One region of the Acidocella sp. MX-AZ02 genome, then DNA from elsewhere that is predicted to be linked to it. Evidence: predicted binding sites of a transcription regulator. Region 1 holds the regulator's gene; the other holds the start of a gene.
The links. Region 1 encodes HrcA, which represses chaperone genes, less so after heat shock. Its sites were predicted from a motif close to GTTNGCACTCNCNNNNNGNGAGTGCNAAC; they were not measured.
Positions count from the first base shown of each region.

Region 1 (25,353 bases):
AGCACCACGCCGAGCTGGCTGCCAGCTCCACCCAGCACCACGATGGCGAGCACGGTGGCGGATTCGATGAAGGTGAAGCTATCCGGGCTGATGAAGCTCTGCCGTGCGGCGAAGAAGCAGCCGGCGAAGCCACCGAACATCGCGCCGATGGCGAAGGCGGTGAGTTTGGTGTTGCGCACATTGATGCCAAGCGAGCGGCAGGCGATCTCATCCTCGCGCAGCGCCTCCCAGGCGCGGCCCAGGGGCTGTTTGCGCAGCCGCAGCGTCACCCAGTTGGTGAGCAGCGCCAGCGCCAGGATCACATAGAAAAGATAGGCGGTTTTCTGCCAGGGCATCGGGTCGACGCCGAAGAAGCCGGCGAAGGTGCCCGGGCCGCCGGCCATGGAGAATTTCAGCCCGAACAGGCTAGGGGCTGGCATGCCGAGCAGACCGTTGGGCCCGCCGGTGAGCGAGACCCAGTTGGTGATGACCAGCCGGATGATTTCCCCGAAAGCGAGGGTGACGATGGCCAGATAGTCGCCACGCAGCCGCAGCACCGGAAAGCCCAGGCACACGCCCCAGAAGGCGGCGAGGATGCCGGCCAGCGGCAGGCACTCCCAGAAGCCGAGCCCGAAATTCGAGGCCAGCAGCGCGAAGGAATAGGCGCCGACGGCATAGAAGGCGACGTAGCCGAGATCGAGCAGGCCGGCGAGGCCGACGACGATGTTCAGCCCCCAGCCCAGCATCACGTAAGTGAGGATGAGCACGCCGAGATCGATATAGGCGTTGGGCATGCCGGGCAGCAGCGGGAAGATGATCGCCACCGCCAGCAGCACCGGGCCGATATATTTTGCCGCCCGGGCGGCGGCGGCGCCATTGCTGGGCTTGGCGGTGCGCTTGCCGCGTAGCCTGTGCCAGGCCAGCATCGCCATGCGGGCGATGAAGGTGGCGGCCACCGCCAGCGCCAGCCGCTCCGGCGTTGGGCCGAGCGTGAGATTGCCGGAGGTGCCGTCCCCCAGATGCACGCCGAGGAAGGGGGCGAAAATCAGCAGCGCGAAAAATGCGCAGAGGCCCGCATCTTTGAGATCTTCCAGCATGATCAGACCTTCTCGATCTCGTGGCGGCCGAGCAGGCCGGAGGGCATGAACATCAGCACGATGGCCAGGATCGAATAGACCGCCGCGTCCTTATAGGCGACGGTGGCATAGCCGGACCAGAACGCCTCGATCAGCCCGATCAACAGCCCGCCCAGCACCGCGCCCGGCAGCGAGCCGATGCCGCCCAGCACCGCCGCGGTGAAGGCTTTGATGCCGGCATTGAAGCCGATATAGAAATCGATCACCCCGTAATAGAGCAGGAACATCACCCCGGCGAAGGCGGCCAGGGCCGAGCCGATGACGAAGGTGAGGCTGATCGTGCGGTTGGTGTTGACGCCCAAGAGGGCGGCCATTTTCGCATCCTGCTCAACCGCGCGCATCGCCCGGCCCAGCGGGGTTTTGGTGACCAGATAGGTGAAGGCCGCCAGCAGCACGAGGGTGACGATGATGATGGCGAGCTGCATCCAGGTCAGCTGCACAACGAAATCGCCCTGCTTCAGCAGCACGATGCCGCCGGGCAGCAGGTTGGGAATCGCCCGCTCCAGCGCACCTTGGCTCACCTGCACGTAATTTTCCAGCACGATCGACATCCCGATGGCCGAGATCAGCGGCGCCAGGCGAAAGGAGCCGCGCAGCGGCCGGTAGGCCACGCGCTCGATGGAGAAGCCGTACACAGCGCAGATGAAGGCTGAAATGACGAAGGCCGCGGCGAGGGCCACGGGCAGGGAGGTGACGGTGGACAAGGCTGTCAAGATGATGATGCCGACGAAGGCGCCGATCATAAAAACATCACCATGCGCGAAATTGATCATGCCGATGATGCCGTAGACCATTGTATAGCCAATGGCGATCAGGCCATAGATCATGCCTAGCGTCAGGCCGTTGATCAGTTGCTGCAGTGCATAGGCCATGTGCACGTGTTCCTTAAAAAAGCCGTAATCATGCGCCTATTGGATATGACCAATGCGTTAAGGTCAATGCCCGGGGGCATTTTGGGCGGGCTGGACCCGATCGACAAAAACTTTCCCCCGGGGGCTTTTCAAGCTCAAAATCAGCCGTTATAGAGCCGCCCACCGCAGCGCCTCACGGTGCCGCACAGGTTGGGTGCATAGCTCAGTTGGTAGAGCAGCTGACTCTTAATCAGTAGGTCCAAGGTTCGAATCCTTGTGCACCCACCAACCTTCCAAATTTTTCTAGACATACCGCCAAGCGCTGGAATGATTACCGGGGCTTAAGCTTTTCCTGCGAAACTTCGCGTCTGTTCGTCAGTCCCGTTGCGGGGGCTGGTATTTCAGTGGCGGCGGTGAAGGGAAGGCTCAAGTGTCAGCGGATACCGGGCTTTATCAGGCTCAACACGCAATTTGCCCGTACGCGTCCCCTTCCATGGGTGGACGTGGAGAGGGCGGGGAATGTGCTGCCGCCTTGCCCGGCCAGGACGGGATGCTGGCCGAAATGGCGCAGGCGATCCGCCGCAACGAGTTGATCATGCATTATCAACCGAAAATCCGGCTGGATACGCGCGAAGTGGTTGGTTTCGAGGCGCTGGTGCGCTGGCAGCATGGGCGCAAAGGGCTGATTGGCCCGTATCATTTCGTGCCGGCGGTTGAAAGCTCGCCGCTGCTCGCCGCCTTTACCGACAAGACGATCGAGCTGGCGCTGGGGCAATGCGCTTTATGGCAGGCGCGCGGCCATTTCCTCAAAATCGCGATCAATATCTCCGCGCGGATGCTGGAGGATGACGAGTTCGTGCCCCGGCTGCTGCGTCAGCTGGCGTTTTACGAGGTGCCGGCCGCGCGCATTTCGCTGGAGCTGACCGAGACTGCGCTGCTGGTCAATCTCGCCAAGGGGCAGGCCATGGTCCATCAGCTGCGCGACCATGGGGTGAGCCTCTCGATCGATGATTTCGGCGCGGGATATACCTCTTTTACTTATCTGCGTGAATTCATGGTGCCGGAAATCAAGCTGGATTGCGCGTTCGTGACAGATCTGGAGGTGAATCGCTTCAACGCCTCGCTGGTGCGCAGCCTGGCGATGTTCTGCGAGGCGCTGGGGGCGGATTTCGTCGCCGAGGGCGTTGAGCGCCGGGATGATTGGCCGACCCTGCTCGGGCTCGGCTGCCGAATCGCCCAGGGCTATTCCATCGCCCGGCCGATGGCGGGGGAGGATGTGCTGCCGTGGCTGCGCGAATGGGCGAAGCCGGCGCTGGCGCTGCCGGCCTGAGGTTCAGCCGGCAGGAAAGTTTATAAAGGTTTTGGGTGGGTTATCGGCGTTGCCAGAACCCCAGACGTTTTTGCCGCTTTTTTTTGGAAAAAAGCGGCACCAAAAAACTTTTGAGAATTCAGGTTAGGGGGCCGGCGACGCCAAGACGTGGCATTTCCATCGCCGGGCAGCGATTCATCACCACATTCAGCCCGGCGGCCCGCGCCTCCTCGGCGGCTTTCTGGTTGATCACGCCCAATTGCATCCATACCGTCTTGGCGTGCAGGCCAATCGCCTCGCGCACCGGCGCCAGCGCTTCCGAGGGGCGGCGGAACACGTCCAGCATGTCGAACGGCGCGGCTTCCGCCAGCGTGGCCACCACTTTGCGGCCATGGATCTCCGCCCCCGCCAGCGCCGGGTTCACCGGCACCACGTCATAGCCATGGTTGAGCAGAAAGCGCATCACCCCATAAGAAGGCCGGTCCGGCTTGGCGGAGGCGCCGACCAGGGCGATGCGCCTGGTGCCGGTGAGGATGCGGGTGAGGTCCTGGTCATTCGTCTCGTCGGTCATGTCTCTTTTCCAAAACCGGGCCATTGGCTAAGCCATTGGCCATGATCAAAGGTCTTTCCACCTGCGTGCTGCTCAGCCTGCTCACCATTCTGCTCTGGCGGGGGCCGAATCAGCCTCAGGCTGGAGATGTGACCATGCCGGCCGGCAAGTTCAACTCCTTGTCCTATGCCCCCTACCAGTCCTGGCAGACGCCGATGGACAAGGATTTTCCCACCCCTGCGGAAATTTCACGCGACCTCAACCTGATCAAAGGCCAGGCGGATGGCATCCGGACCTATTCGGCCATCGAGGGCACGCCGGCGGAGACGCTGGCGCGGATCAAGGCCGGGACCGATATTGCCGGGCTGGCGAAGAAGGCCGGCTTGAAAATGTGGCTGGGCATCTGGCTCAGCGCCAACCCGGCCGATAACGCCAAGGAAATGGCCATCGGCATCGCCGAGGCGAAGGCCTATCCGGATACCGTCACCCGGGTGATTGTCGGCAATGAGGTGCTGCTGCGCCGGGATCTCTCGGTGGATGATCTGATCAAGGATATCGACAGCGTCCGCGCCCAGGTGAAGCAGCCGGTGGCCTATGCGGATGTCACGGATTTCTGGGAGCAATTCCCGCAAGTGGCGCCGCATGTGGATATCGTGATGATCCATTTCCTCCCCTATTGGGAAAATACCCCGCTTTCGGTGGATGACGCGCTGGCGGAGATCGACTCCACCACGGCGCATTTCAAGCGGCTGTTCCCGGGCAAGCAGATTTCCATCGGCGAGACCGGCTGGCCCTCGCGCGGGCGCTGGCGCGGGCCGGCCGCACCTTCGCGGGTGAATGAGGCAGTGTTTCTGCGCCGCTTCGTCGGGCTCGCGGCCAAGGAGGGGGTGGATTACAACCTGATCGAGGCGTTCGACCAGAACTGGAAATATGAGGATGAGGGCGTGGCCGGGGCCAATTGGGGCATCTGGAACGCCGACCGGGTGCAGAAATTCCCGCTGAATGGCCCGGTGGTCGAGCATCCCTCCTGGCCCTGGTATGCGGCGCTGGCAGCACTTTCGGGCTGCCTGCTGTTCGCCGCGGTCGGGTTTCGCAATCTGCGGCTGGCGGTGCCGGCCTTTGCGTTGGGGAACGGCTTTGCCATTGCCTGCATGGGCACGCTGCCGATGCTCTATGATAACTGGCTGCGGCTGGATGCGCTGGTGAATTTGCCGCTGCAGGCGCTGCTGGCGGTGCTGGCGTTGCGCCGGGCGGATGCGATTCTGGCGCGCCGCCCGGTGGCTCCGGCGCGCAGCGGGGCGCAGGCGCTGGCGGGCTGGCGGCACCTGCGTCCGGGGCTGGATTATGGCGGGCTCTGGTTCTTGTTCCTGGCCTCGGCGGCGGTTTTTGAGGCGCTGCTGGTGTTCGATGGGCGCTATCGGGATGCGTCCGATGGCGGTGTTCATCGTGCCGGCGATGGCCTCGGTGCTGCGGCTCTGGACCAAGGACCGGCCGGCGTTGGGCTGGGAGGAATGCCTGGCTGGTGGCGCGCTGGCGGTGCTGGGGGTGGTGGATGTGGCGATCGAGGGGCTGGCCAATCTGGATTTCGTGATGTGGAATGTCGCGGCGTTGGTGCTGGCGGCCCCGGTGCTGCTCGCCTACGCGCAGCGCAAAAAAATAAAAGTTTTTGGGGTGTGGCCCTTTTTTCAAAAAGGGCCACGAAACGTCTGGGATGTTGGCACCGCTGCTGCCACCACCCCAAACGCTTTTCGCCGCTTTTTGAAAAAAGCGGCACCAAAAACTTCTATAAATCATAAGGCGGGGATTTTTCGAACGCTGGCAGCCCCGCATCCAATCCCTGCCAGGACACGCGCTCGCACACCCAGCCCTGCGTGGTCGGGCGGATTGCCTCCGGCTCGTCCAGCGAGCCCAGCGTCACCCCTACCGAGCGCCCCTCCGGGTCCGTCATGTAAAGCGGTGTGCCGCAATCGCCGCAGAACCAACGCGTCGCCGCCTTGGAAAACGCAAAGCCGCGCGCCGTGCCCTTGGTTACCGCAAAGCGGGCAGGGGGCACCTGCACCCAGGGCAGCCCCGCCGCGCCGGAGGCTTTCCGGCATTCCCGGCAGAAACATATATCCGCCACATCGCCGGGCAGATGCTCCAGCCGATAGGCCACAGCCCCGCACAGACAGCCGCCGGTGAGGAGCGCCATCAGAAGGTCGGCGGCGAGTTGGCGCTGATCAGCACGCAAGGCTCCTCGCCCTGGTTGCGGAAGCGGTGCGGAATATCGGAGCGGAAATAATAGGCGTCGCCCGGATTGAGTACGCGCTCCTGCACCCCCACCGTCACCGTCAGGCTGCCCGAGACGATGATTCCGCATTCCTCGCCCTCATGGCGCAGCATCGTATCGCCAGTATCGGCCCCCGGCTGGTAGGTTTCGCGCAGCATGCCCAGCGCCCGGCCCTTGGCCTTGCGCCCGACCAGCCGCATCGACATTTCCGGCTGGTAGGCGATCTCGGTCAGCTCCGCGGCGGTGAAGAACACCTCGTCCGAAGGCGAGAAATCCAATGTGAAGAAATCCGCCAGGGTCAGCGGAATGCCATCGAGAATTTTCTTCAGCGAGGAAATCGAGGGGCTGACCCGGTTCTGTTCGATCAGCGAAATCGCCCCGTTGGTCACCCCGGCGCGGCGCGCAAGTTCGCGCTGGGTCAGCCCGAAAATCTGCCGGACCAGCTTCAAGCGCGTGCCGATATCGTCCGTACTGGTTTCGGCCGGGAGGGGCACTGACATAAAACTTCGATCCTTGCGTTTAGTATTTTCAACAATTTACCTATAAACCTCGGCCTGTTGCAACAAAAAGCCGTCCGTTCGGCGAAAAGTCCTACCGAATATTCTTGACGCCTCTCAGGCAGTTAAGCGAGAGTGCGGCATTAACAAAACTTGAGGGTTTGCGTGCTGTGGACCAGAAAGCCGTATAAGAATAATCAAATTTCAGGCTGTTGGCGGAGGAAAGGCTGATGTCCTCCACGTTAGCCATCGCAGGTACCGAAGCCCAGACGGGGGCGCGCGGTGCAATCTCGCTGAGCGGGATTACGCGCATTTTCGCCGGCACGATTCCGGCTGTCGATCATATCGACCTTGAGATCAAGGCCGGCGAATTCTTCACCCTTCTCGGCCCCTCGGGTTGCGGCAAGACCACGCTCTTGCGGATGATCGCGGGTTTCGAGACGCCCGATGAGGGGCGGATTTTGATTTCCGGGCGGGAGATGCAGTCCGTGCCGGCGCATGAACGCCCGGTGAATACGGTGTTCCAGTCCTACGCGCTGTTTCCGCATCTCGATGTCGAGCAGAATATCGGCTTTGGCCTGCGCATGCGCGGGGTGAAATCGGCCGAGCGCAAGCAGCGCGTCGATGCGATCATGGAGATGATGCAGATCGGCGCTTTCGCCAAGCGCAAGGCCGCACAGCTCTCTGGCGGCCAACGCCAGCGTGTGGCGTTGGCGCGCGCGCTGGTGAATGAACCGGAAGTGGTGCTGCTGGACGAGCCGCTTTCCGCTTTGGATGCGAAGCTGCGCGCGGAATTGCAGATCGAGCTGCTGCGCATGCAGAAACGCCTTGGCATGACCTTCATCTTTGTCACCCATGACCAGCACGAGGCGCTGGTGATGTCCGACCGGATGGCGGTGATGAGCAAGGGCAGGATCCAGCAGATCGGCCCGGTGCTGGATGTGTATGAGCGGCCGCGCAATGTCTTTGTCGCGGAGTTTCTGGGGCTCTCCAATATCTGGCAGATCACCCCGATCAGCGACCATGAGGCGGAAACGCCTTTGGGGCGGCTCACCATTTCCGAAATGTTGCCGGCGGCGCGCATGGCGATGATCCGGCCGGAAAAGATCTGGCTCTATAGCGAGGACGCCGCGCCTTATGGCCGGCCCAACCAGTTTTTCGGCATCATCCGCGAAGCGATCTATATGGGGGCGGCGACGCAATATCGCGTCGAGGTCGGTGAGAACAAATTCGTGCTCGCTTACGACACCAACAACCAGGCGGCCGAGCGCAGCTGGCGGCCGGGGGAGAAGATCGTCGTTGAGCTGAAGCCGGAGAACATCATGTTGATCGAGCCATGAGCGGCGCTGTCACCGAAGTGGCGCTGGAGCAGGCGCGCCAGCGAAGGCGTCTGTGGATGACATCCGGCCCAGGATTATTCTGGATCGTTCTGTTTCTGTTGATCCCGAGCCTGGTGCTGCTGGGCATCGCCTTCATGAGCGCCGATGATTACGGCGCGCCGATCCTGCCGCTGTCGCTGCAGCCGTTCCAGCAGGTGGCGGGGTTTTCGCTGCTGGGTTGGGATGCGGGCAATATCTCCATCCTGCTGCGTTCGCTGCAGCAGGCGGGCATCGCCACGCTGGTCTCGGCGGTGTTGTCCTACCCGCTGGTGTTCTTCATCCTGTCACGTCCTGAACCCATCAGGCCGCTGCTGCTTTTGTTCATCGTGCTGCCGAGCTGGACCAACCAGGTGGTGCGCACCTATGCCTGGCTGGAACTGTTGGGGCCGAACGCGCCGCTGACCTGGGTGGCGCATCATCTGCATCTGGTAGCACCTGATCTGGGCATCGCCCCGGGCAGTTTCGCGGTGACCACCGGGCTTGCCTATAATTACCTGCCCTACATGATCGTGCCGCTCTACGCCTCGGCGGAGAAGCTGGACTGGACGCTGGTGGAAGCCGGGCGGGATCTTTACGCCTCCGGGGCCAAGCTGTTTTTCCATACCGTATTTCCCCAGACTCTGCCGGGGCTTTTGTCGGGTGTCATCTTCGTGGCCATCCCCGCTTTCGGCGATTACGTGGTGCCGCAACTGCTGGGTGGCGACAAGGCGTTGATGATCGGCTCGCTGATCGCCAACCAATTCACTGAAACGCCGGACTGGCCCTATGGTGCGGCGCTGACCTTGATCATGCTCGTCGTCACCGGGCTTGGGCTTGTCGCCTTCCGGGTGCTCAGCCGCAGGCTGGGCGGGGCCGAGGAGGCGTCGATATGATCCCGCGCAATGTCCGCCGCGCGCTGGCCGGCTTTTCCTGGCCGATCTATGTGCTGCTCTACACGCCCCTGGCGCTGGTGGCCTGGTATTCCTTCGCCCCGGCGCCGCATACGCAGGGGCTTTCGGTCTATGCCTACGGGGTGATGCTGCACGACCATAGCGTCTTCGCCGCCCTGCGCCGTTCGCTGATATTGGCGATCGGCTCGGCGATCATCTCCACCGTGCTGGGGGTGTTGCTGGGCTATGGGCTCTCGCGCTTCCGCACGCCCGGCGCGAAGGGCGTGCTGGCGAATATGCCCAGCCTGATCATCTACACGCCGATCATCATGCCGAGCCTGGTGTTTGGCATTTCCGAACTGATTTTCTTCAATTTCGTGCATCGCTTCACCGGCCTGCTGGGAGCAGGGCTGGGCACGATGATGATCGCGCATATCACCTTCCAGGTCCCCTACGTGACCCTGACCGTGTTCGCGCGCCTGGCCGGGCTGGACCAGAATCTGTTCGATGCCGCGCATGATCTCTATGCCAACGGGTTGAAGAGCTTCTGGCACCTGATCGTGCCGGTGGTGCAGCCGGCGATCATCGGCGGTTTCCTGCTTGGCATCACCTTGTCGATCGATGATTTCACCATCAGCTTCTTCACCGCCGGCCCCGGCAGCGTGACCTTGCCAATCTATATTTACGGCGCCATCGCCCGCAAGGGTGTTACACCCGAGATCAACGCCATCGGCACGTTGATGATCGGTGCCGTCATTCTTCTCGCCGTGCTTCATTTCATCATCACCAGGCACCGCGCCCGCGGCGCCGAACTCGCAGCAAAAGGAACCATCTGATGAAACGCCTCTCCCTCCTCGCCGCCGGCGCGTTGGCGCTGGGGCTGGTCGCGCCGCAAATGGCGAAGGCCGACCAGCCGACTTTGAATCTGTTCATCTGGTCCGATTATATTTCGGAATCGATCATCGACGGGTTCGAGCTGCAATGTAACTGCAAAGTCGTCGAGACGGATTACGAGAGCAACGCCGAGATGGAGGCGAAGCTGCGCGCCGGCGGTGATTCGCAATATGACGTGGTGGTGCCGTCCTCCTACTACGTGCCGGAAATGGTCGATGAGGGCTTGCTGCAGCCGGTCGATCATGCGGCGCTGACCAATTTCAAGAACCTCGCCGCCCGCTTCCAGAACCCGACCTACGACCCGGGCGACAAATATTCCATCCCCTACCAGTGGGGGACCACCGGCATTGTCTATGACCCGTCCAAGATCAAGGATCCTGGCGATGGCTGGGGGATTCTCTTCGACCCCAAGGTGAACCCGAACTATCCGTTCGTGATTCCGAAAGGCGAGGGACGTGACCAGATCGGTGCCGCCTGCGCCTATCTCGGCTATGGCTTCAACTGCTCTGATCCGAAACAATGGATCGAGGCGGCGAAGCTGATCAAGGCGACCAAGGCGCGGCCGAATTTCGCCGGCTTCGTCGATGAAACCCCGGCGCGCGACCAGATGAAGCACGGGCTCATCGCCGCCTCCATGGCCTATAATGGCGACATCGCGGGCTGCAAGGCCGATGGCACCTGCCTGAAGCTGAAATTCTACCTGCCCAAGCAGGGCTCCGAAATCTGGGTGGATACCATGGCCATTCCCGCCCATGCCCCGCATCCTGATCTCGCCAACGAGTTCATCAACTACATACTGGATGCCAGCGTCGGCGCCTCGCTCTCCAACTTCAACCAATATGCCAGCCCGAATGCGGCAGCGCAGCCGCAGCTCTCTGGTATCATGAGCTCTGAGCTGATCACGCCCACCGCTGAACAGATGAAGAATCTGCAGTTCCTGGCTCCGCTCACCGGCGCCAAGTACAAGCTGTTCAACCAGATCTGGACCAGCGTCCTGCAATAACCCGCGCGCGCGGCATCTTCTTGTTAGGTGCCGCGCCTTTTCATGAGGATAACATGAGTGAACAGATCAATCTGAAAGACTGGTTCGAGGAACATCGGATCACCGAAGTCGAGTGCCTGGTGCCCGACATTACCGGCATTCCCCGCGGCAAGATCATGCCGGCGGAGAAATTCATCAAAGGTGGCGCGCCGCGTCTGCCGGAGGCGATTTTCATCCAGTCCGTCACCGGCGAATATCCGGATGACCCGACCGACAAGCTGACCGATCCCGCGATCATCGACATCAAGCTGGTGCCGGATACCTCCACGGTGCGTCTGGTGCCCTGGGCGCATGAGCCGACCGCGCAGATCATCCATGATTGCCAATACGCGAACGGCACGCCGGTGCCGATCGCGCCTCGGCAAGTCCTGCAGCGTGTGCTCAAGCTTTACGAAGAGCGCGGCTGGCAGCCGGTGCTGGCGCCGGAGCTGGAATTTTATCTGGTCGGGCGCAATACCGATCCTGATTACCCGCTGGTGCCACCGGTTGGCCGCTCCGGCCGCCAGGAGAGCGGACGGCAAGCCTACTCGATCGACGCGGTGAACGAGTTCGATCCGCTGTTCGAGGAAATGTATGATTTCTGCGACCTGCAGGAGATGGATCTCGACACGCTGATCCATGAGGAAGGGGCGGCGCAGGTGGAGATCAACCTGCTGCATGGCGACCCGCTGCACCGTGCAGACCAGGTGTTCCTGTTCAAGCGCACGGTGCGCGAGGTGGCGTTGCGGCATAATATCTACGCCACCTTCATGGCCAAGCCGATGAGCAATGAGCCGGGCAGTGCGATGCATGTGCATCAGAGCATCGTCGATCCGAAGACCGGCAAGAACCTCTTCGCTGGTGCCGACGGTAAGGCCAGCCCCTTGTTCAAGAGCTATCTCGCCGGCCTGCAGAAATATATTCCCGCGACCATGCCGATTTTCGCGCCGAATGTGAATTCCTATCGCCGGCTCACGCGTTTTTCCAACGCGCCGATCAATCTGCAATGGGGCTATGACAATCGCACCTGTGGCTTGCGCGTGCCCTTTGGCGATGCGGCGGCGATGCGCGTGGAAAACCGGGTGCCGGGGGCGGATGCGAATCCATATCTGGCTTTCGCGGCGACGCTGGCCTGCGGCTATCTCGGCATGGTGCAGGAATTGCAGGGCACGCCTGAGCAGATCGGCTCCGCCTACGCGGGTGAGTACACGCTGCCGCGCGAGTTGTCCCATGCGCTGGATCTGATGGACCGCTCGGCGGAAATCCGCGAGGTGTTGGGCGACCAGATTGTCGATGTACTGGTGGCGGTGAAGCGGCTGGAATACGAGACCTATCTGCGGGTGATCTCGTCCTGGGAGCGTGAGCATCTGTTGCTGAACGTCTAAAAGTTTTTTGGTGCCGCTTTTTTACAAAAAAGCAGCGAAAACGTTGGGGGCGGTGGCGACGACGGTGCCACTACCCCGAACGTCTGTGGGGACTTTTTGAAAAAAATCCCCACATCCCCAAAAACTTCTAAAACTTTAGGCCCTCGGATGGATAACAATTATTACCATGCCACGCGGCGTGTGGATTTTGCCGCGCCGGCGTTGGATCAGGATATCGAGACGGATGTCGCCATTATCGGCGGCGGCATCTCGGGCGTTTCCGCAGCGCTGCATCTGGCCGAGCGCGGCTTTCGGCCGGTGCTGCTGGAAGCCAAACAGATCGGCTGGGGCGCGTCCGGGCGCAATGGTGGCCAGGTGCTGCCGGGCTTTGGTGCCGGGCAGCATAAAATCACCCAGCTCGTCGGCGCCCAGGAGGCGCGCAAGCTGTGGGACATGTCGGTGGAGGCGGTGGATCTGCTTTATGCCCGCATCGCCCAGCATGATATCCCCTGCGATCCGCGCCACGGCTATCTGCATGCCGCCCTGAAGCCCCGCCATGTGCGGGAGCTGCGCGAGGAGCAGGAGGCGCTGGCGAAACTCGGTGCGCCCGTCGGGGCGCTGCTGGAAGGGGCGGCATTGCGCGCCCGTCTCGCCAGCCCGCGCTATATTGCGGCGCTGGAGGATAAGCTCGCCGGGCATGTGCATCCGCTGAACTACACGCTGGGCCTGGCCAACGCGGCGCAGGCGGCCGGGGCGCGGATGTTTGCGGGCAGCCCGGTTGCGCGCATCGAGGAGGGCGATATTGTCACCTTGCATGTCGGCCCCCGCCGGGTGCGGGCGAAGCATCTCATCATCGCCGGCGGGGCCTATCTGGAGGGGCTGGAAAAGCGCCTGCGCGGCTATGTCATGCCGGTCGGCACCTATGTGATGGCGACCGAGCCGCGGGCCGATGTGCGCGCGCTCATTCCCGGCAACGAGGCAGTGGCGGATCTGAATTTCGTGCTGGATTATTATCGCCGCTCGGCGGATGACCGCATGCTCTTCGGCGGCCGCGTCTCTTATTCAAAGCGCCCGCCGCGTAATCTGGGGGCGGCGATGCTGGCGCGGGCGGTGAAGGTGTTCCCGCAGCTCAAAGATGCCAAGGTGGAGTTCGCCTGGGGCGGGTTCGTCGACATCACCCGCAACCGCGCCCCGCATTTCGGCCGGCTGGGGCGCAATATCCTGTTCCTGGAAGGCTTCTCCGGGCATGGGCTGGCCCTCACCGGCCTGGCCGGCAAGCTGGCGGCGGAGGCGGTGGCGGGGCAGGCGGAGCGGTTTGACGTCTTCGCCCGCATCCCGCATGCGCGTTTCCCCGGTGGCGAGGCGCTGCGCACCCCGGCTCTGGTGCTGGCCACGAGTTGGTTCCGCCTGCGCGATTTGCTTTGAGTTTGCCACTTGAGGCCTTAAGTGCAGTATAATCCGGTTACGGTTCTGTTCTTGAAGGCTTGAAAGCATGTCGGTTCGCAAATTCCTTCTTCCTGTCAGCAGCATGGAGTCCGCCGCGGCGGCGCTGCAGGCCGGGCTGCTGCTGGCCCGCATGTGGAATGCGCATCTGGAGGTGCTGCATATCCAGTCCGACACGCGTGAGATCGCCCCTTTCGCGGGGGAAGGGCTGTCGGGCGCGCTGATCGAGGACATGATGAGTGCGACCGAACGCGAGGGCGGGGTGCGTGTGCGCGGGCTGCAGGCGCTTTTCGCGGAGGCGACGGAAGCCGCCGTGGTGCCGATTGCCGCCGCGCATCGTGGCACCAATGAGCCGAGTGCCAGCTTCACCACCCTCACCGGGCGCGAGGAGCAGCTGGTGGCGCATAAAGCGCGTCTGGCGGACCTGACCATCGTGCCGCACCCGCTCTCCGGCGAGGATGTCTCCGCCGCCGAGGCGCTGCATGCGGTGCTGTTCGATTCCGGCCGCCCGGTGCTGCTGGCACCGGTGGCGCCGCCCGCCAGCATCGGCAAGCGCATCGCCATCGCCTGGAACGGCACCTCCTATGCGGCCTCGGCCCTCGCCTCCGCCATGCCCTTCGTGCGCCAGGCGGAAGCGGTGCGGATTCTGGTGTGCGAGGATTATACCCGCCCCGGCCCCAGCGCGCAGGAGGTGCGCGACTACATCTCGCATCACGGCGTCGAGGCCGACATCGCCATGTTCACGTCGGTGGAGCGCAATATCGGCGCCGGGCTGCTGGCGGCGGCGCGCGCCTTCAATGCGGATCTGCTGACCATGGGGGCCTATTCCACCTCCTCACGCCTGCGCCAGCTGATCCTGGGCGGGATTACCCGGCATGTGCTGGAAAACGCGCATCTCTCGGTGCTGATGAACCGCTGAAGCCGGGTTTTCCGGGCATTTCGCGGCAAATCTGGCGCTGATCTGAAACAATCTCCCCGCGGATTGAAACGAGCGCGCATGGGGGGTGAAGAAATGTAACCCCCGGGGCTGTTACAATTGAGATCGCGCCCCCCTAGTGGCATTTAAGTCACACATCGCCGTTCAGCGGCCCCATTGTCCAGTCAGACGCAGGAGATAGATCATGATCAAACAATACCGGACGCGTGCCACGGCTTCCGCTTTTGCCCTGCTGGGCGCCACGGCCCTGGCTGCTGTCAGCGTTGTGCCGGCGAGGGCCGCCGACCCGTCCATGGACGCGACCCAGGTGGTGCAGAAGAATTTCACCCCGGTGCCAGATTTCTCGCCCCTGGTGAAAGCGGTGATGCCGGCGGTGGTCTCCGTCGATGTGAAGCTGAAGCTGGACCAGGCCGCCGATGACAGCAGCTCCGGGCCCCAGGCGCAGAACGGCTTGCCGCCGGGCTTCCCGCAGATCCCTGGCTTTCCCCCCGGCTTTCCTTTTGGCTTCAGTGGCCCGCAGCAGCAGCCGCAGGCGGTTGAGGCCAAGGGCTCGGGCTTCATCATCGATGCCAACGGCACCATCGTCACCAATAACCATGTGGTGAAGGGCGCGAAGACCGTGACGGTAACGCTCTCCAATGGCGATACCTACCCGGCGAAGATCCTCGGCACCGATCCCAAGACCGATCTGGCGGTGTTGAAGATCGACGCGAAGAAGCCGCTGCCCTATGTCGAGCTGGGCGATTCCAAGGATGTCGAGCCCGGCCAGTGGGTGATCGCGATGGGCAACCCGTTCGGGCTGGGCAATACGGTGACGACCGGTGTGGTCTCCGCCCTGGGCCGCGATATCGGCGATGGCCCGTATGACCGTTTCATCCAGACCGATGCGCCGATCAATGAAGGCAATTCCGGTGGGCCGCTCTTCAACCAGAAGGGCCAGGTGATCGGCATCAATACCGCCATCCTGTCGCCCTCCGGCGGCTCGGTCGGCATCGGCTTCTCCATCCCCTCCGATATGATCAAGCGCGTGGTCACCCAGCTGGTGGCGCATGGCAAGGTGACGCGCGGCTTCCTCGGCGTTTCCGCGCAGATGATCTCGCCGCAGATGGCGCAGGCGCTGAAGCTGCCGATGAGCAACCCGAACAAGGATGGCGCGCTGATCGCCGCCGTGGCGCCGAACAGCCCGGCCGCCAAGGCGGGGCTGAAGGCGGGCGACGTGATCACCGCCGTGAACGGCCAGGCCGTGACCAATCCGGGCGATCTGGCCGAGGACATCGCCAATATCGACCCGAGCGGCAAGGCCGACATCACCTATCTGCATGGTGGCAAGTCGCAGGATGTCAGCGTTGCGGTGGAAGAGATGCCGAGCAACCCGGATGCCAGCTTCGAGCACGGCAATGGCGGCAATGGCGGAAGCCAGCAGAATGCCTCGCCGGCGGCGCTGGGCGTGACCTTGGCGCCGCTGACGCCGGATCTGCGCAACCAGCTCAACCTGCCGGATGATGCCTCGGGCGCGGTGATCGTGAATGTGAAGCCGAACTCGCCGGCGGATCAGGCCGGGCTGCAGCAGGGCGATCTGCTGGTCGGCGTCGGCGCCACGGATGTGAACAGCCCGGATGAGGCGGTGAACGCGATCAAGGCCGCGCGCAAGGGCGGGGCGGATGCGGTGGCGCTGCGCATCGTCCGCCAGGGCCAGGCTCTGTTCGTCGGCATCGCCCTGGGCGACGGCAAAAACGGAAACTGACAAAAGTTTTTGAGGGTGCGGGGAACTTTTTCCAAAAAGTTCCCCGCACGGGCCGGTGCCAGGGCACCGGCCTTTTTTATTACCCCAGCAACCGCCCGATCACCCGCGCGGTATAGTCAACCACCGGAATGATCTTCCCGTAATTGATCCGCGTCGGCCCGATCACCCCGATCGCGCCCACGATCCGGTCCTGCGCGTTGCGCGCCGGGGCGACGATCATCGAGACGCCGGCGGAGCCAAACAGCCCCGATTCGGCGCCGATGAAAATCCGCACCCCGTCCGATTCCTCGGCCAGATCCAGCAGCTTCAGCAGCGTCTCCTCGGTTTCCAGCCGCTCGAACAGAGCCTGGATGGCGGATAGTTTTTCGAGCTGGTCGATATCCTCCAAAAGCCGCCCCTGGCCGCGCAGAATCAGCGAGCCGGAGCGCCCTTCCTGGCCCCAGGTGGCGAGCCCGGCTTCGATGACGGCGCTGGTCAGCTCGTCCAGCGCACTGCGGTCGGCGGTCAGCTCGGCGCGTACCCGGCCGCGCAGCTCGGTGAGGGTGAGGCCGGCGAGCTGGGCGTTGAGGAAATTGCTGGCCTGCTGCAGGGCCGAGGGCGGCAGGCCGGGCGGGGTTTCGATGATGCGGTTTTCCACCTGGCCATCGGCGGAGACCAGCACCACCAGCGCGCGCCCCGGCGAGAGCGGCACGAATTCGATATGTTTCACCGGCCCTTCGCCCTTCGGGGCCAGCACCAGCCCGGCGGCGGCGGACAGGCCGGAGAGCAAGGTGGAGGCCTGGGCCAGCGTATCCTGCATCGAGCGGCCGGAGCCGGCGAGGGCGAGGTTGATATTGGTCCGCTCCTCCTCCGAAAGCTCGCCGAATTGCAGCAGCCCGTCCACGAACAGCCGCAGGCCGCGATCCGTCGGCAGCCGGCCGGCGGAGGTGTGGGGGGAGAAGAGCAGTCCGGCATCGGTGAGGTCCGCCATCACGTTGCGGATGGTGGCGGGCGAAAGCTTGTGCGGAAGCAGGCGCGAAAGGGTGCGGCTGCCCACCGGCTCGCCGGTTTCGACATATTGTTCGACGATTTCGCGCAGCACGGCGGCGGAGCGGATGTCGAGCCCGGGCGGGAGCCGGGGCGGAGGGGATTTCTGTCTATGGTCCATCGGGCTAGGCTCGGATAATAGCACGGCGCAGCAGATGTAAGGAGTCAGATCATGCGGCCCTCCGGCAGAGAATTCAACGCCCTGCGCCAGGTCTCCATCGAGACCGGGTTTTCCCATCATGCCGAGGGCTCGGCGCTGATCCGCATGGGGCGCACCGAGGTGCTGTGCACCGCCAGCGTCGAGGGCCGGGTGCCGCCGTTCATGCGCGGCCAGGGCGAGGGCTGGGTGACGGCCGAATACGGCATGCTGCCGCGCGCCACCCATACGCGCGGCGAGCGCGAGGCGGCGCGGGGCAAGCAATCCGGCCGCACCCAGGAGATCCAGCGGCTGATCGGGCGCAGCTTGCGCGCCGTGATCGACCGCAAGGCGATGGGCGAGATCACCGTGACGCTGGATTGCGACGTGCTGAATGCCGATGGCGGCACGCGCTGTGCGGCGATCAGCGGCGCCTATGTGGCGATGGTGCTGGCTTTCCGGCAGTTGAAGGCGAAGAACGTGATCAAATCCATGCCGATGCTGGGGCAGGTGGCGGCGGTGTCCTGCGGGATTTATCAGGGCCATCCGGTCCTGGATCTGGATTATGCCGAGGATTCGGCGGCGGATGCGGATGCGAATTTCATCCTGACGGCCGCGGGCGGGATTGTGGAAATCCAGGCGACGGCGGAGAAATCCAGCTTTGACGAAGCGGCCTTCAACAAGCTGCTGGGCCTGGCCCGGCAGGGGACGGCGGAGTTGTTCAAGGCCCAGAAAGCGGCGTTGGGTTAAGGTATAAAAGTTTTTTGGTGCCGCTTTTTTTCAAAAAAGCGGCGAAAACGTCTGGGGCGGTGACAACGCCGTCGTCAACACCCCGAACGTTTGTGGGGACTTTTTGAAAAAAGTCCCCACACCCCCAAAAACTTTTGCAAATTTGGGTGAGAAGGGCAGGGGCTATGAATATCGGGCTGATTGTGGCGGCGGGGCGGGGCTATCGCGTTGGCGGGCCGCTGCCGAAGCAATATCTGCCGCTTAAAGGGGCGCCGATTCTGCGCCACACCATCCAGGCCCTCACCCGCCATCCGGAAATCGACGCGGTGCAGGTGCTGATCCACCCGGACGACCAGGCTTTGTATGACGAGGCCACCGACGGGCTGGAGAAGTTGCTGGCGGTGCGCTTCGGCGGCAAGGAACGGCAGGATAGCGTGCGGCTGGGGCTGGAAGCGATCGCTGTGTTGAAGCCGGATAATGTGCTGATCCACGACGCGGTGCGCCCCTTCATCGCGCTGGAGACCATCTCGGCGGTGCTGGAGGTGCTCGGGCGCGGCGCCTCGGCCATCGTCGGCGTGCCGCTCGCCGATACGCTCAAGCGCGTGCAGGACGGGGTGGTTGCCGGCACGGTGAGCCGGGCCGGGCTCTGGCGCGCGCAAACCCCGCAGGGCTTTCGCTTCCAGGATATCTATAAGGCCCACCGCCACGCGGTGCAGACCGCGCCGGAGACGGATTTCACCGACGATGCGATGATCGCCGAGCATGCCGGGCTGCGGGTGGAGATGGTGCTCGGGGCGGAGGATAATTTCAAGATCACCACCGCCGCCGATCTGCTTCGGGCCGAGGCCATGCTGGCCGGCTGAAGGCACGGCTCAGTCGTAAATCCCGCCTTCCCGGCTGGGCCCGGCCTTGTCGAGCTTGGTCTTCATCACCCGCACCAGCTTGGCGATGGAGGCCATCGTGACCTTCCCGTTATCGATCGGCGAGATGACATCCATGCTGAATTCATTTCTGAATTTGGCCGGGATGACCAGCGCGGTGGCATGGCCTTCCGCCATGTTCATTTGCCGTTGATTAAGGACTCCGCGGCTCACGCCGCCGCCATCGCGCTGGAGATACTGGTCGTAATCGAGACCGCTGATTACCTTATTCGTGAGGGGCTTCTTTGACGTGCCCCTCAGCCAGTTCGTCAGCCCCTCCACCCCGCTCGTCGCCTTGACCAGCCCAAATTTGACGGTGTTGTTGCTGAGCTGTTGCATGCCGCCACGCACGCCGCTGAGCGTGGTGCTCTTATGCTTGCTGCTGTCACCGACCCGCATGGCCCAGACGAAGACCTGCCCGGAAATCGGCCTTTCGAAGAGCCTTCCGGTGCAGCTGGCGAGGCCGTCGATCAACGTGGTCATGGTCCTGGCGTAGAGCGCCAAGCCTTTGTCGCCGGTGAAATCGATCAGCATGGGGGAGTAGCGTTCCCTGTTCTCGACCAGGGGCGGGGAAACGCTCGCAAAGGTATCGATGATGTGGTGGGCTTTATTCTGATCCAGAAGATCGGCAACATTGAAAGGACATTGATAAACCCGCATGAAACGCTCCGACGAGGCCTTTTTGATGGTTTCGGCATTCTTTTATCGCAATATATAGCAATTCGAAATAATTTTAGCCAGGCTTGGTGCAAGGCGCGTTCTGGCGCGGGCTGGGGTTTGCGCCTAAATTCGAGTCGCTTTGCTGGAGGAGCGACATATGGCACCGAAAATCATCTATCTGGTTCCGGTTCTCAGCGCGCTGGCGCTGCCCGCCGCGGCGCAGACCGCGTCCGCGCAGACCAATCTGTCGCTGAGTGCCGAAGGCAGCGTCAAGGTCGAGCCGGATGAGGCGGTGGCGCAGTTCAATGTGCAGGCGGATGCGCCGAACGCCGCCGCCGCCCAGGCCAAGGTGAACCAGGCGATGAGCAAGGCGCTGGCCGCGGCAAAGGCCTTGCCGAATGTGGTGGCCACCACCGGCGGCTATAACAGCTACGCCAGCACCCCGAACGGCCAAACCCGGCCGCAATTCACCGCGACGCAGAGCCTGACCCTGACCCAGCCGGATAAAGGCGGCGTGCCGGACAAGGCGTTTACCGATCTGCTCGGCCAGTTGCAGGCGGATGGGCTGCTGCTGAACGGGCTCAGCGGCGAACTCTCCGATGCCGGGCGGCAGAGCGCGCAGCGCGATGCGATCCGCGACGCGTTGGCGCATCTGCGCGCCGAGGCGGCGGATATTGCCGATACGCTGCATAAAAAGGTCGGCGCGCTGAAGCAGCTGAGCGTGAATGGCGCCTCCGCGCCGTTGCCGCCCGGTCCCAGGGTGATGATGATGAAGGCCGCCGCCGCGGCGCCGCAATTGGCGCCTGACAAGGTGACCATCAGCGCCAGCGTGTCGGCGCAGATCGAGCTGACCAGCACCGGGAATTAGAGCTTCGCGCTTCATGCGAGGCTAAGCCGCCCAGCCGGCGGTTTGCGCCTCGCGTGTTGCTTCGTCCTCGATATGCTCGGCCAGCCGGTCGGTCACCGGCTGCGGGGCGTTTTTGCCCTTCAGCATCAGCACGCAGAAATCCGGCAGTTTCGGCAGCCCGTCCTCGCCCGGGCGTAAGGCGCGGGTGCCTTCCGGCAGCCGGTTGGGAATGCCGCAGGTCACCGCTAACCCGGCCAGAACCGGCACCAGCGAGCCGATGGCGCTGCCCGAGACATAGGCGATGCGATAGGGCAGGTGGGCCTCATCCAGCCCGCGCAAGGCGGCGCGCCGCCAGCTGCAATCATGCTCGGCCAGCGCCAGAGGCAGCGGGTCCAGCTTGTGCGGGGCGAAGCGGGTGGAGGTGATCCAGGCCAGCGGGCCACGAATCAGCTCTTGTGCCGGCCAGTTGCGCGTCTCATGCCCTTCGGAAATCAGCGACAGATCCAGCTGCCCGGCCTTCAGCCGGCCCATCAGCTCGGTTGAGGGCAGGCAGACCACCTCCACCTCCACCGCCGGATGGGTCTGGGCGAAGCGACGCAGCGCGCCGGGGAGGAATTGCAGGGCGTAATCATCCGGGGTGCCCAGACGCACCTTGCCGCTGATCTCCGGCGCCTGGAAGGCGGACCAGATGGAATCATTGAGCACCAGCAGCTCGCGCGCGCGGGAGAGCAGATATTGCCCGTGCGGCGTCAGCTCGATGCCTTCGCCCCGGCCGCGCTTGAGCAGCGTCTTGCCCAGAATCTCCTCCAGCTTGCGCATCTGCATGGAAATCGCCGCCTGGGTGCGGCCCACGCGCGTACCCGCACGGGTGAAGTTATGCTCCTCCGCCACATAGATGAAGGCGCGCAACAAATCGGGGTCGAGACCGGCGGGGAGGGGCATAGGATAAGATTATGTGATTTTTATGATAAAAACAATTCGTTTTTCTTATTCAACCCGTGCGCCTAGATTTTCCGTCAGTGAAACAACACACGGAGTGAAGACCATGCTGAGCATTGCCGAGCGGGTGAAGGCGGCGGCATCGCCGCACCCGGTGACGCGGCCGAACGGGCTCTGGGCGCGGATCATGCGGATGCGCAATGTGATCGTGGGGCGGCGGGCGATCATGCGCATGGATGCGCGCATGCTTGGCGATATCGGCCTCTCCCACGCCGAAGCGTTGGAAGAGGTCAACCGCAAACCCTGGGACGACACGCCCCGCCCGCGCTAAAAAATCAAAAATTTTTGGGGGGTCTGGGGCGCTTTTTTCAAAAAGCCCCCCAGAGTCTTTGCCAAAAAAAGAGCGGCCCGAGGCCGCTCTTTTTCGTCGTGCAGTGCGCCCTTACGCCGCCTGCTTCTTCAGCAGCTTCTGCTTGATCAGCACCTCGGCGATCTGCACCGCGTTCAGCGCCGCGCCCTTGCGCAGATTGTCGGAGACGCACCAGAAGGCCAGGCCGTTCTCCACCGTCGGGTCCTTGCGCAGGCGCGAGACGAAGGTCGCGTCCTCGCCCTGGCACTCGATCGGGGTGATATAGCCGCCCGGCTCGCGCTTATCCTCGACGACGATGCCCGGCGCCTTGGCCAGCGCCTCGCGGGCTTCCTTCACCGAGACCGGGTTTTCGAATTCGACGAACACCGCCTCGGAATGGCCGATGAACACCGGCACGCGCACGCAGGTGGCGATCACCGGCACGTTGGGGTCGAGGATCTTCCTGGTCTCGACCGCCATTTTCCACTCTTCCTTGGTGGCGCCGTCATCCATGAACACGTCGATCTGGGGGATGACGTTGAAGGCGATATCCTTCTGGAACACCTGGGCGCGTCCCTTCTCGTTCACGAAGGAGACCTTGGTGTTGTTGTAGAGTTCGTCCATGCCCTCTTTGCCGGCGCCGGAGACGGACTGGTAGGTGCTCACCACCACGCGCTTGATCTTGAAGCGGTCATGCAGGGGCTTGAGCGCCACCACCATCTGGATGGTCGAGCAGTTCGGGTTGGCGATGATGTTGCGCTTGGTGTGCAGGGCGATATCCTGCGGGTTCACCTCGGGCACCACCAGCGGCACGTCCGGGTCCATGCGGAACTGGGAGGTGTTGTCGATCACCACGCAGCCGGCCGCCCCCGCGCGCGGCGCGTGAATGGCGGAGACGGAGGCGCCGGGGGAGAACAAAGCGATGTCCCAGCCGGTGAAATCGAAGGTTTCCAGATTCTGCACCTTCAGCACCTTATCCTCGCCGAAGGAGACTTCCTGGCCGGCGGAACGGCCGGAGGCCAGGGCGGCCACCTCGGAGACGGGGAAGTCGCGCTGGGCAAGGGTTTTCAGGATCTCGCGCCCCACCGCACCGGTGGCACCGACGACCGCAACCCTGTAGGACATGACGCTTACTCCAAAAATAAAAGTTCGGGCACCGGGGTTACGGCGAAATGTGCTTGCGCGCAAGCGTTTCACGCCAGAGTGCGAGGGGGGATGCGTGAATAGCATAAGTGTGGGGCACAGCGCCCCATTTTAGGCGCATATGAACGCCTGGACATCTGACTTGAACGCGAACGCTCACACCGCACTGCGCCGCCCTGGGCCGTTTTTCCGGTATTACCCACCCGGCTGGCCCTGTGCGGCAATGGCGCTGGGCTGGGTGGCATCGGCGCCATCGCCGTGGCTGCTTTGGATCAAGCGGTTGCCGGCGCCCAAAAAAGTTAAAAATCTGGAACGAATCACTAAAACTTGAGTGGCTTTTTAGGCATTCGAGATGGCAGAACCATACCAGGAGAGGGGTGCAATGGGCGGCGGCGCGGTCAATGGCATGTTCTGGGGCATAATCGGGCTGGTGCTGGGTATCGCGGCGAGCATCGATAATATTCTGCTGGCCGGCATGCAGGGCCTTGGGATCTATCAGCCGCAATGGCAGGTCTGTATTCTGATTTTCATCGTGGCGCTGGCCGTGATGATGGTAATGCGCGTGCTCGGGGCGTTTCTCGGCTGGCTGACCCTGATTTTCTCCGCGGTGCTGCTGGTGCATTTCGTGTTTCCGGCGCTGGGCCACTGAGCGCCCGGGCGGTGTGCGGCGCCTGGCTGTCTCAGGGGCCGTTATGCAGCGTGATCTCGCGCATCCGCCAGCTCAAAGCCAGCCCGCCCAGTGCCATCGCCAGGCAAAGCCCGAAGCCCAGCCGGTAGCCGCTGACCGGGTCGGCAAAGCCGCCATCCAGGGCGGCGCCGGCCAAGGTGGCGCCGAACACCCCGCCAATCGCCCGCAACAGCAGCAGCATGCCGGTGGCGATGCCGATTTCCGGCAGATCGGTCAGCGCCTGCACCGCAAGGATGGTGGTGGGCTGCAGCATCCCCACCCCGAAGCCAATCAGTGCCGAGACCGGCACCGGGGCGAAGAGCGGGTTGAGCGTCATCACCAGAAATGCCGTGGAGGCGAGGCTGGTGCCGGTGACGAACATCGCCCGCAGCTTGCCCGTCCGCCGGGCGATCTGTCCGGCCGTATAGGCCCCCGCGACGCCGGTGAGCAGGAAGGGCACCAGCTCGATGCCGGCCTGGGCCGGCTTGTCATGAAAGAAACGCTGCAGCAGCAGCGGGAACATGAAGATGGCGCCGAACAGGGCGAAATTATTCAGCGCCGCGAGGGCGATGGTGCCGCGCAGCCGGATCAGCAGGCCGGAGGGCATCAGCGGGTGCGGGCTGCGCCGCTGCTGGACGCGCAGGGCGAGGAGTCCGAGCAGGCCGGCCAGCACCAGCCCCGCTTCCGGCCAGGAGAGCCAGCGCAGATCCACCCCGCCCAGGCTGATCGCCATCAGCAGCAATGTGCTGGCGCCGATCAGCAGCCCGGCGCCGCTGAGATCGAACCGGCCGCGACGGCCATTGATCGGCAGATCCTTCAGCCCGCGTATGCATAGCGCCAGGGCGCACAGCCCCAGCGGCAGATTGACCCAGAAAATATAACGCCAGGAGAGGTTTTGCGCGAGCCAGCCGCCCACCACCGGCCCCGCGCCGGAGGCCAGCGCCCACATCGAGGCGAAATAGGCCTGGTAGCGCCCGCGCTCGCGCGGCGGCACCGCATCCGCCACCGCCGCCTGGGAGACGGTGATCAGCGCGCCGCCGGCCAGCCCCTGCAAGGCCCGGCCCAGCAGCAAGGCCGGCACCGACCAGGCCATGGCGCAGAAGAGGCTGGTGAGCACGAAGGCGACGAGAGCCGGGCCCAGCACCTTGGCGCGGCCGAACTGATCCGAGAGCTTGCCATAAAGCGGGGTGGTGGCGGTGGAGGCGAGCAGATAGGCCGAGACCACCCAGGAGAGATGCGTCTGGCCGTGCAGGCTTTGCGCCATTTGCGGGATGGCGGGCAGCACCACGGTCTGGTCCAGCGCGGCCAGGAGCATGCACAGCATCACCCCCTGGACGACGCGCAGGCGCTCGGCGTGGCTATAGCGGCGCGGCTCTGCCTGCCCGTCCATGGCTGATCATCCTTATCGGCAATTGTGCTGACCCTTTTGGCCATGGCATGGATTTTGGCAAGATTGCCCGCGCCGGGCCCAGCCATAGGAAACAAGTATGCCTCTCTCCGCCGCCACCGCCCCCCGCCGCCTGCTGCACACCCGCGAGGTGACGCTGCAAGGCTATCTGCGCGAGGACGGGCTGATCGAGGTCGAGGCGCGGATGACCGATGTGAAGAGCTACAGCATGGCCAATATCGACCGCGCCGGCATCCCCGCCGGGGTGCCGCTGCATGATATGTGGATTCGCATGACCCTGACCGTCG
Region 1 is NZ_JH976207.1:421,907-447,259, forward strand. Features, by position in the region: gene livM (high-affinity branched-chain amino acid ABC transporter permease LivM) at 1-1,076, opposite strand, end outside; gene MXAZACID_RS02040 (branched-chain amino acid ABC transporter permease) at 1,079-1,987, opposite strand; tRNA gene MXAZACID_RS02045 (tRNA-Lys) at 2,179-2,254, shown strand; gene MXAZACID_RS02050 (EAL domain-containing protein) at 2,460-3,296, shown strand; gene MXAZACID_RS02055 (CoA-binding protein) at 3,415-3,846, opposite strand; gene MXAZACID_RS02060 (glycosyl hydrolase family 17 protein) at 3,888-5,621, shown strand; gene MXAZACID_RS18120 (GFA family protein) at 5,609-6,016, opposite strand; gene MXAZACID_RS02070 (cupin domain-containing protein) at 6,016-6,594, opposite strand; gene MXAZACID_RS02075 (ABC transporter ATP-binding protein) at 6,822-7,931, shown strand; gene MXAZACID_RS02080 (ABC transporter permease) at 7,928-8,842, shown strand; gene MXAZACID_RS02085 (ABC transporter permease) at 8,839-9,675, shown strand; gene MXAZACID_RS02090 (spermidine/putrescine ABC transporter substrate-binding protein) at 9,675-10,736, shown strand; gene MXAZACID_RS02095 (glutamine synthetase family protein) at 10,790-12,139, shown strand; gene MXAZACID_RS02100 (FAD-binding oxidoreductase) at 12,287-13,543, shown strand; gene MXAZACID_RS02105 (universal stress protein) at 13,611-14,480, shown strand; gene MXAZACID_RS02110 (Do family serine endopeptidase) at 14,683-16,242, shown strand; gene hrcA (heat-inducible transcriptional repressor HrcA) at 16,322-17,389, opposite strand; gene rph (ribonuclease PH) at 17,441-18,154, shown strand; gene ispD (2-C-methyl-D-erythritol 4-phosphate cytidylyltransferase) at 18,319-18,996, shown strand; gene MXAZACID_RS02130 (hypothetical protein) at 19,006-19,713, opposite strand; gene MXAZACID_RS02135 (SIMPL domain-containing protein) at 19,871-20,581, shown strand; gene MXAZACID_RS02140 (LysR substrate-binding domain-containing protein) at 20,603-21,502, opposite strand; gene MXAZACID_RS02145 (DUF1127 domain-containing protein) at 21,606-21,830, shown strand; gene MXAZACID_RS02150 (aspartate-semialdehyde dehydrogenase) at 21,942-22,973, opposite strand; gene MXAZACID_RS02155 (hypothetical protein) at 23,374-23,640, shown strand; gene MXAZACID_RS02160 (MDR family MFS transporter) at 23,672-25,048, opposite strand; gene MXAZACID_RS02165 (DUF2889 domain-containing protein) at 25,146-25,353, shown strand, end outside.

Region 2 (6,723 bases), on a different contig from region 1:
AGGCCCCGCACCCGGCCGCCACCGTGATCGGCACCTTGAACCGCCACCAATGCGCGTAAATCGCCAGCGCCTCGAACCCGGCGGTAAAGCCGGTGGTGAGGTATAGCCCGCTCTTGGTTCCCACCCGCCCATAAGGCAGAAACGCCAGCAAATGATCGGCCACATAAACCCCAATCACATGCATCAGCAGCAGCGCGACACCCTGCGCATACATCAGCAGGAGCAAAATACTCGGCAGCGCCATGCGCCGGCGGCGGGTGAAATACTCCGCCATCACCCAGGCTTCCGCCGCCATCGCCAGCCCGCGTGACCAGGCATCCCCGGCCAGCACGAAGGTGGCGATGCCGACCAGCGCGATGGCGATGGAGACGAAAATATCGTTGAAGCCGCTCAACAGCCGGACATATTCCTCATCCACCGCCGGCAATTGCCGCCGCGCCGCGACGAACTCGCGCAGCGCCGCCGCATTTTGCGCGGTGATCGCCCCGTGTTGAACCGCTTCGTCGAGATCCTGTTCGGAATACATCAGACCAAAGCGGGCTTCAGATCCGCCTCGCGCTGTTTGCCCCGGAAGCCGTCGAACAGGCTCATCTGGTGCACGCAGCTCAGCGTGCAGGTCGGCGCGCAATCCTTCTTGGTATGGTATTCGCGCTTAATGTCCTCGCGCGTGTATTCCAGCAGCGGTTTCGCCGGATAGCCGCGCTGCTGCGAGCAATAATGCACCCGCCCATCCTCGGTGATGTAGAGATAGCGCGCCCCCGCCCGGCATTTCCAATCATTCGGCTTGCCCTGCATCAGGTTCTTCTGGAACAGCTTGTAGTTCAGCGTGTGCACCATCGAGGGCGAAATCTCCGTCACCCTCCGGTACGCCGCCATCTGCGCGTCCGAGAGCGCCTTCAGCGCCCCGGAATGGTCGTGCAGCACGCCCACCGAATGCTGGAACCCGTATTTCGCCGCGGTCTCGGCGATGGTGATCACATCCTGCGTGCGCTCACCGGTGACACCCAGCACCGAGTTCACATTCACATTGAACTTCGCATGCTCCTGCAGCAGCTTCAGCCGCCCTTCCACCGACGAGAGGCTCTTCATCGAAATATCGTCGGCGATCAGATTATCGATGCTGATCTGCATGCCCTGCAGCTTCGCCGCGTTCAGCCGCTCGATCCAGCTTTTGGAGAGCTTGAAGCCGTTGGTGATCATGGTCACGATCATGCCCTTGTCGCGGGCATGGCGGATCACCTTGTCCAGATCCGGGTGCAGCAGCGTCTCGCCGCCGGTGACGGTGAGCGAGGCGCAGCCCAGATCCGCCAGGTGGTCCACCTGCGCGATCAAGGTCGCCAGCGGCACGGGGGCCGAAAAATCGTCATATTCATTGCAATAGCCGCAGGCCAGGTTGCAGCGCCGCGTCACCACCATCTGCGCCAGGAGCGGCGTATAGCGCGTGAAAATCGCCTTGCCGGCGAAGCGCAGGCCCGCTCCTAAAGTATCGAGGCGCTCGGGAAGGGTCGGTTTATCCACGCGGAGGGGCTTTCTGGCTGGTGAAATACCAAGACAATAAAGAAAACAGTGAAAAACTCAAATTGTGACGCTCTGTCGTCTCTCTTGTTCATCAGCTTTGGCCGTGAGATGAACCGGCGATCGAAACAAGAAAAAGCTCGATGGGATCACCTGTTACATCGCTTTTTACGATGCCGATTTCGACGACCGACGCCGGCGCAATGGCAAATCTGTTCCTCAATGAGGCGGCTGGCCCGCACAAAGAGGCGACATTAACGCTCAAGGCGATGGGTTTGATGCGGTGCGTTCTGGAAAATCGCTTGCGCCACCCGGGGATGTTTGGGGCGCCGGGTGCGACCACGCTGACGCAGATCATCAAAGCGGCGGGCTTTGGGGTACAGTTTGCCGGGTTTAACACCTACCCGACTTTACCTGCGTCCATACAGGCTAATATTGATGCGAAGTTGAGCATTGCGGCCGATTTATCGGACCCACGGCAGGCGCGTTATCTTGCGTTTGTGAAGGCGGCAATCACCGCGGCCACCCAACCAGCGCCTACCGATCCATGTCCGACAGGGCTATATTTCTGGCGCACGGCAGGTGCGTCAGGTCCTGGCGGCAAATCCTCCCTCTACCAAAGCCTCGATGGGAATGACTTTTACACCTTGCCGGCAGGCTTTTTCCCCGCGTCCCATAAGCGCCGCTAAGGTGATGTTTGTCTTGCTGGCGTCCGCGAAGGCTGACTCACGGATTGGCGGCGTCGGCTATAATCAGCTTCATGGCGTCGGCGTGAAGCTGAAGCCCAGGGCGGCTACCCTCCGCACGCGACCCGCACCCACGTCACCGCCTGGCTCAAATCCGGATAGGCGTCGGATTTATCGAAAAATCGCATCGCCATCATCGCAGGATCGGATTTAGCAAACACCCAATTTGCAGCGGCGAAGCCGGGTAGGATGATGGCGTAGGGGGCGTTCTCTTGCATGTTGGCGGGGCTGAAATCGCGATGTAACGTCACGATGGCGGAGGATGTCCCCGCATCCCCCGAAATCCCAAGTTGGCACAGCCCTTTGCCGTTCGGGCAGGTCTCGTCCATGGCGAGTTCGGTCTGCAAGGTTTTGCCGTTGGGGGTGTAGAGCTGGAACACCCAACGCGCCCCCGCCGCAGCCGCCGTCTGGTGTCGGATGGTCAGCCGATAGAAGGCTGGCTGGTCCGGATCGTGCAGGGCGGGTTGCGGCCTGGGCTCATAAACCGCGCCATATATCCCGCAAGACGCCGCCCGCGCCTGCAACGGCCCCAGCAGGCATGTCAGCACCAACCCTGCTCTCAACGATGCGCCACGCCACGCCGCCACGCTCATCTCCTCGCTCGATGTGTCTTGTCTAACAGCGCCGCGCCCAACAAAAAACCCCGGCATCGCTGCCGGGGTTTCCTGTTTCAACCTGGAGGGCTGGATTAGAAATCCATGCCGCCCATGCCGCCCATGCCGCCCATGTCGGGGGCGCCCATCGGGGCCTTCTTCTCGGGGCGCTCAACAACACCGGCTTCGGTGGTGATGATCAGAGCGGCCACGGAGGCGGCGTCCTGCAGGGCGGTGCGCACAACCTTGGTCGGGTCGATGATGCCGGCGGCGACCATGTCCTTGAATTCGCCGGACTGGGCGTCGTAGCCATACACGTACTCGTTATTATCGAGCACCTTGCCGGCGATGACCGCACCGTCTTCACCAGCGTTCTCGGCGATCTGGCGCAGCGGCACCTGGATGGCGCGGCGGATGATCTCGATGCCGGTCTGCTGGTCGTTATTCTCGGCCTTCAGCCCGTCCAGCACCTTGGAGGCGCGGGCCAGTGCGACGCCGCCGCCCGGCACGATGCCTTCTTCAACGGCGGCGCGGGTCGCATGCAGCGCGTCGTCGACGCGGTCCTTGCGCTCCTTCACCTCAACCTCGGACGAACCGCCGACGCGGATGACGGCAACGCCGCCGGCCAGCTTCGCCAGACGCTCCTGCAGCTTCTCACGGTCGTAGTCCGAGGTGGTCTCCTCGATCTGCGCGCGGATCTGGTTGACGCGGCCGGTGATGTCCTCCTTGGCGCCCACACCCTCGACGATCGTGGTGTTTTCCTTCTCGATGAGGACCTTCTTGGCGCGGCCCAGCATGTTCAGGGTCACGGTCTCGAGCTTGATGCCCAAATCCTCGGAGATCACCTGGCCACCGGTCAGGATGGCGATGTCTTCCAGCATGGCCTTGCGGCGGTCACCGAAGCCCGGCGCCTTCACGGCGGCGATCTTCAGGCCGCCACGCAGCTTGTTCACGACCAGGGTGGCCAGGGCTTCGCCCTCGACATCCTCGGCGATGATCAGCAGCGGCTTGCCGGTCTGCACCACGGCTTCCAGCAGCGGCAGCATCGGCTGCAGCTGGGAGAGCTTCTTCTCGAAGATCAGGATGTACGGGCTCTCGAGGTCCGCAACCATCTTCTCCGGGTTGGTGATGAAGTACGGGGAGACATAGCCGCGGTCGAACTGCATGCCCTCGACGACATCGAGCTCGGTCTGGATGCCCTTGGCTTCCTCAACCGTGATCACGCCCTCATTGCCGACCTTCTGCATCGCCTTGGAGATCATCTCGCCGATCTCGGTCTCGCCATTGGCGGAGATGGTGCCAACCTGCGCGGTCTCGGACGGGTTGGTGATCTTCTTGGTGCGGGCCTTCAGCTCTTCCACGACGGCGGTAACCGCCTTGTCGATGCCGCGGCGCAGATCCATCGGGTTCAGGCCAGCAGCCACGGCCTTGACACCCTCGCGCACGATGGCCTGAGCCAGCACGGTCGCGGTGGTGGTGCCGTCGCCGGCCAGGTCGTTGGTCTTGGAGGCGACTTCGCGGATCAGCTGCGCGCCCAGATTCTCGAACTTATCGGACAGCTCGATTTCCTTGGCGACGGACACGCCGTCCTTGGTAATGCGCGGGGCGCCGAAGGATTTCTCGATGACGACGTTACGGCCCTTCGGGCCCAGCGTCACCTTGACGGCGTTGGCGAGGGTATCGACGCCGCGCAGCATGCGGTCGCGCGCGTCGGAACCAAAACGGACATCTTTAGCAGCCATGTGTTTAGCTCCTTGAATTGAATTGAGCGTCTGATGACGGCGGCCTCAAGGCCACCATTCAAAATCAGGCCGCGACGATCCCGAGAATATCGGATTCTTTCATGATCAGCAGGTCTTCGCCGTTCAGCTTGACCTCGGTGCCGGACCATTTGCCGAACAGCACGCGGTCACCCGCCTTGACGTCCAGCGCGACCAGCACGCCGGCCTCGTTGCGCACACCGGAACCGGCAGCGACAACTTCACCTTCCTGCGGCTTTTCCTTGGCGGTGTCGGGGATGATGATGCCGCCCGCGGTCTTTTCCTCGGGGGTGATGCGACGAACGACGACGCGGTCGTGCAGGGGGCGGAAATTCGCCATATGATCGCTCCTAAACATTATGTCTTAAAAGCTTCCCAGCCTGTCCGGCCCAATCGTGCGGCACCGCGGCTGTTAGCACTCCATTGGAAGGAGTGCCAGAGATGTAGCCTGTGCCGGCAGTGTAAGTCAAGAACGGCAGCACTTCCCGGTTTTGAGTGCTAAGTTGCTGGTTTCGTTGAAGATTATAGTTGCGCAGCAGGGGGCTGTGTGTGGCAGTCTGGTGAAACCCCGGGGATTGCCAACACTGACTTCAAGAGAGAGTGCCAAGCATGTCCCTTGCCTTGCAGATGCGCGACTACCGCCTGACCACCGCTGAGATCCTCTATCATCTGCCGGACCATCCGGGCCTGTTGCAGAGCTATATCTGGCAGGAGCTTGATCTCGCGCCGAAATTCCCCGCCTTGCATAAATTCCTGGATTTCTGGGCCGCCAACCTGGATGGCAAGCTGCATTCGGTTCGCGTCGGCCAGGCGGAGCTGATCAAGCCCGCCGGCTGGCGCAACGCCCAGCTGCTGACGCTGCATTAGCTTTATTGGCCGCCGCAGCTGACATCGCCCTCCTGGCAGTGCAGCTGCGCTTCCAGCCGCCTGGTCTGGGCCTGGGTCAACGCCGTTTCGCACTGATTGAGCACCAGCGGGTGGATGCTCCCGCCTTGCGTGCCCATCGTTTCGAAGCCGCATTGCGCGTCGCGGTAAGCAACCCAGTCGCGCTCGGCCTCGCGCAGGCCGGTCTGGCCGGCCGGGGAGAGTTTCGCCATCAGCGTGCGGTAGCTGGCATTCAGCGCCGCATCCGCGGTCTGGAACGCCTGATAGGAGCAGATATTCAGATCCGTCTGTGTCTGCGTGTCGGCGCAGTTCTGCGCCAAAGCCGGGCCGGTCAGCAGCAGGCCAGCCACCAGGATGATGCCGCGCATGGCGGTTAGCGCACCAGCTCCACCAGCCGGAACAGCCCGATCGGCCGCATATCCGTGATCCGCGCCTGGGCGAGGTCGGCGGCCTTGAACATATGGTCCAGCCGGAAATCCGGGTGCCAGCCCAGCGGCTTCGAGGCCGGGGCCATGGCGCGCTCGATCCACCAGATCGGCCCCGACTCGCGGGCGAAATGGTTGACGAACAAAATCCGCCCGCCCGGCTTCACCACCCGGCGCAGCTCCGCCACCAAAGCCCGCGGGTCCGGCACCACGGAGGCGACGAACATCGCCACCGCGACATCGAAGCTGCCATCCTCGAAGCTGGTCGCCTGCGCGTCCATCTCTTCCAGCGCCTCGACATGGCGCAGCCCCATCTCGGCCACGCGGTCGCGGGCGATGTTCAGCATGTCGTCCGACAAATCAATGCCGGTGATGCGCTTGGCCGGGCTGTAGAGCGGCAGCGCCAGCCCGGTGCCCACCCCCACCTCCAGCACCTTGGCGCCGGGGGCCGCGTTCACCGCTGCCACCGCCGCGCGGCGCGCGTGGCCCGAGACCAGCCCGAACCAGCTGTCATAGGATTTCGCGTAGCGTGAATAGGTGGCTTTGATGCTGTCAGCATCCAGTTTCGCGCGTGGGCCGGACAGCGCCGCGCCGGAGACATCCTGCATCCTCAAGTCCTTGACGCCTGTCATTTTATCGTAACCGAATTTTGCGCGGATTGGGCTCAGGCGCAATGGCCGTAAAGGTTTTTTAACCTTGCAGCGCCGCTTTCACGATGCCGGGGGTGAGGATTTGCGGCAAAATCGCCGCCGCGCCGCCCGGCGGATAATAGAGATAGAGCGGCACGCCGGCGCGGTGG
Region 2 is NZ_JH976208.1:299,520-306,242, forward strand. Features, by position in the region: partial or broken gene MXAZACID_RS09695 (hypothetical protein) at 1-526, opposite strand, end outside; gene MXAZACID_RS09700 (radical SAM protein) at 526-1,518, opposite strand; gene MXAZACID_RS09705 (hypothetical protein) at 1,719-2,204, shown strand; gene MXAZACID_RS09710 (hypothetical protein) at 2,309-2,848, opposite strand; gene groL (chaperonin GroEL) at 2,950-4,596, opposite strand; gene groES (co-chaperone GroES) at 4,661-4,954, opposite strand; gene MXAZACID_RS09725 (usg protein) at 5,224-5,481, shown strand; gene MXAZACID_RS09730 (lysozyme inhibitor LprI family protein) at 5,484-5,867, opposite strand; gene MXAZACID_RS09735 (class I SAM-dependent methyltransferase) at 5,873-6,532, opposite strand; partial or broken gene MXAZACID_RS20100 (thioredoxin family protein) at 6,615-6,723, opposite strand, start outside.
Region 2: the regulator HrcA is predicted to act here: its motif matches at 5,026-5,054, upstream of groES (co-chaperone GroES).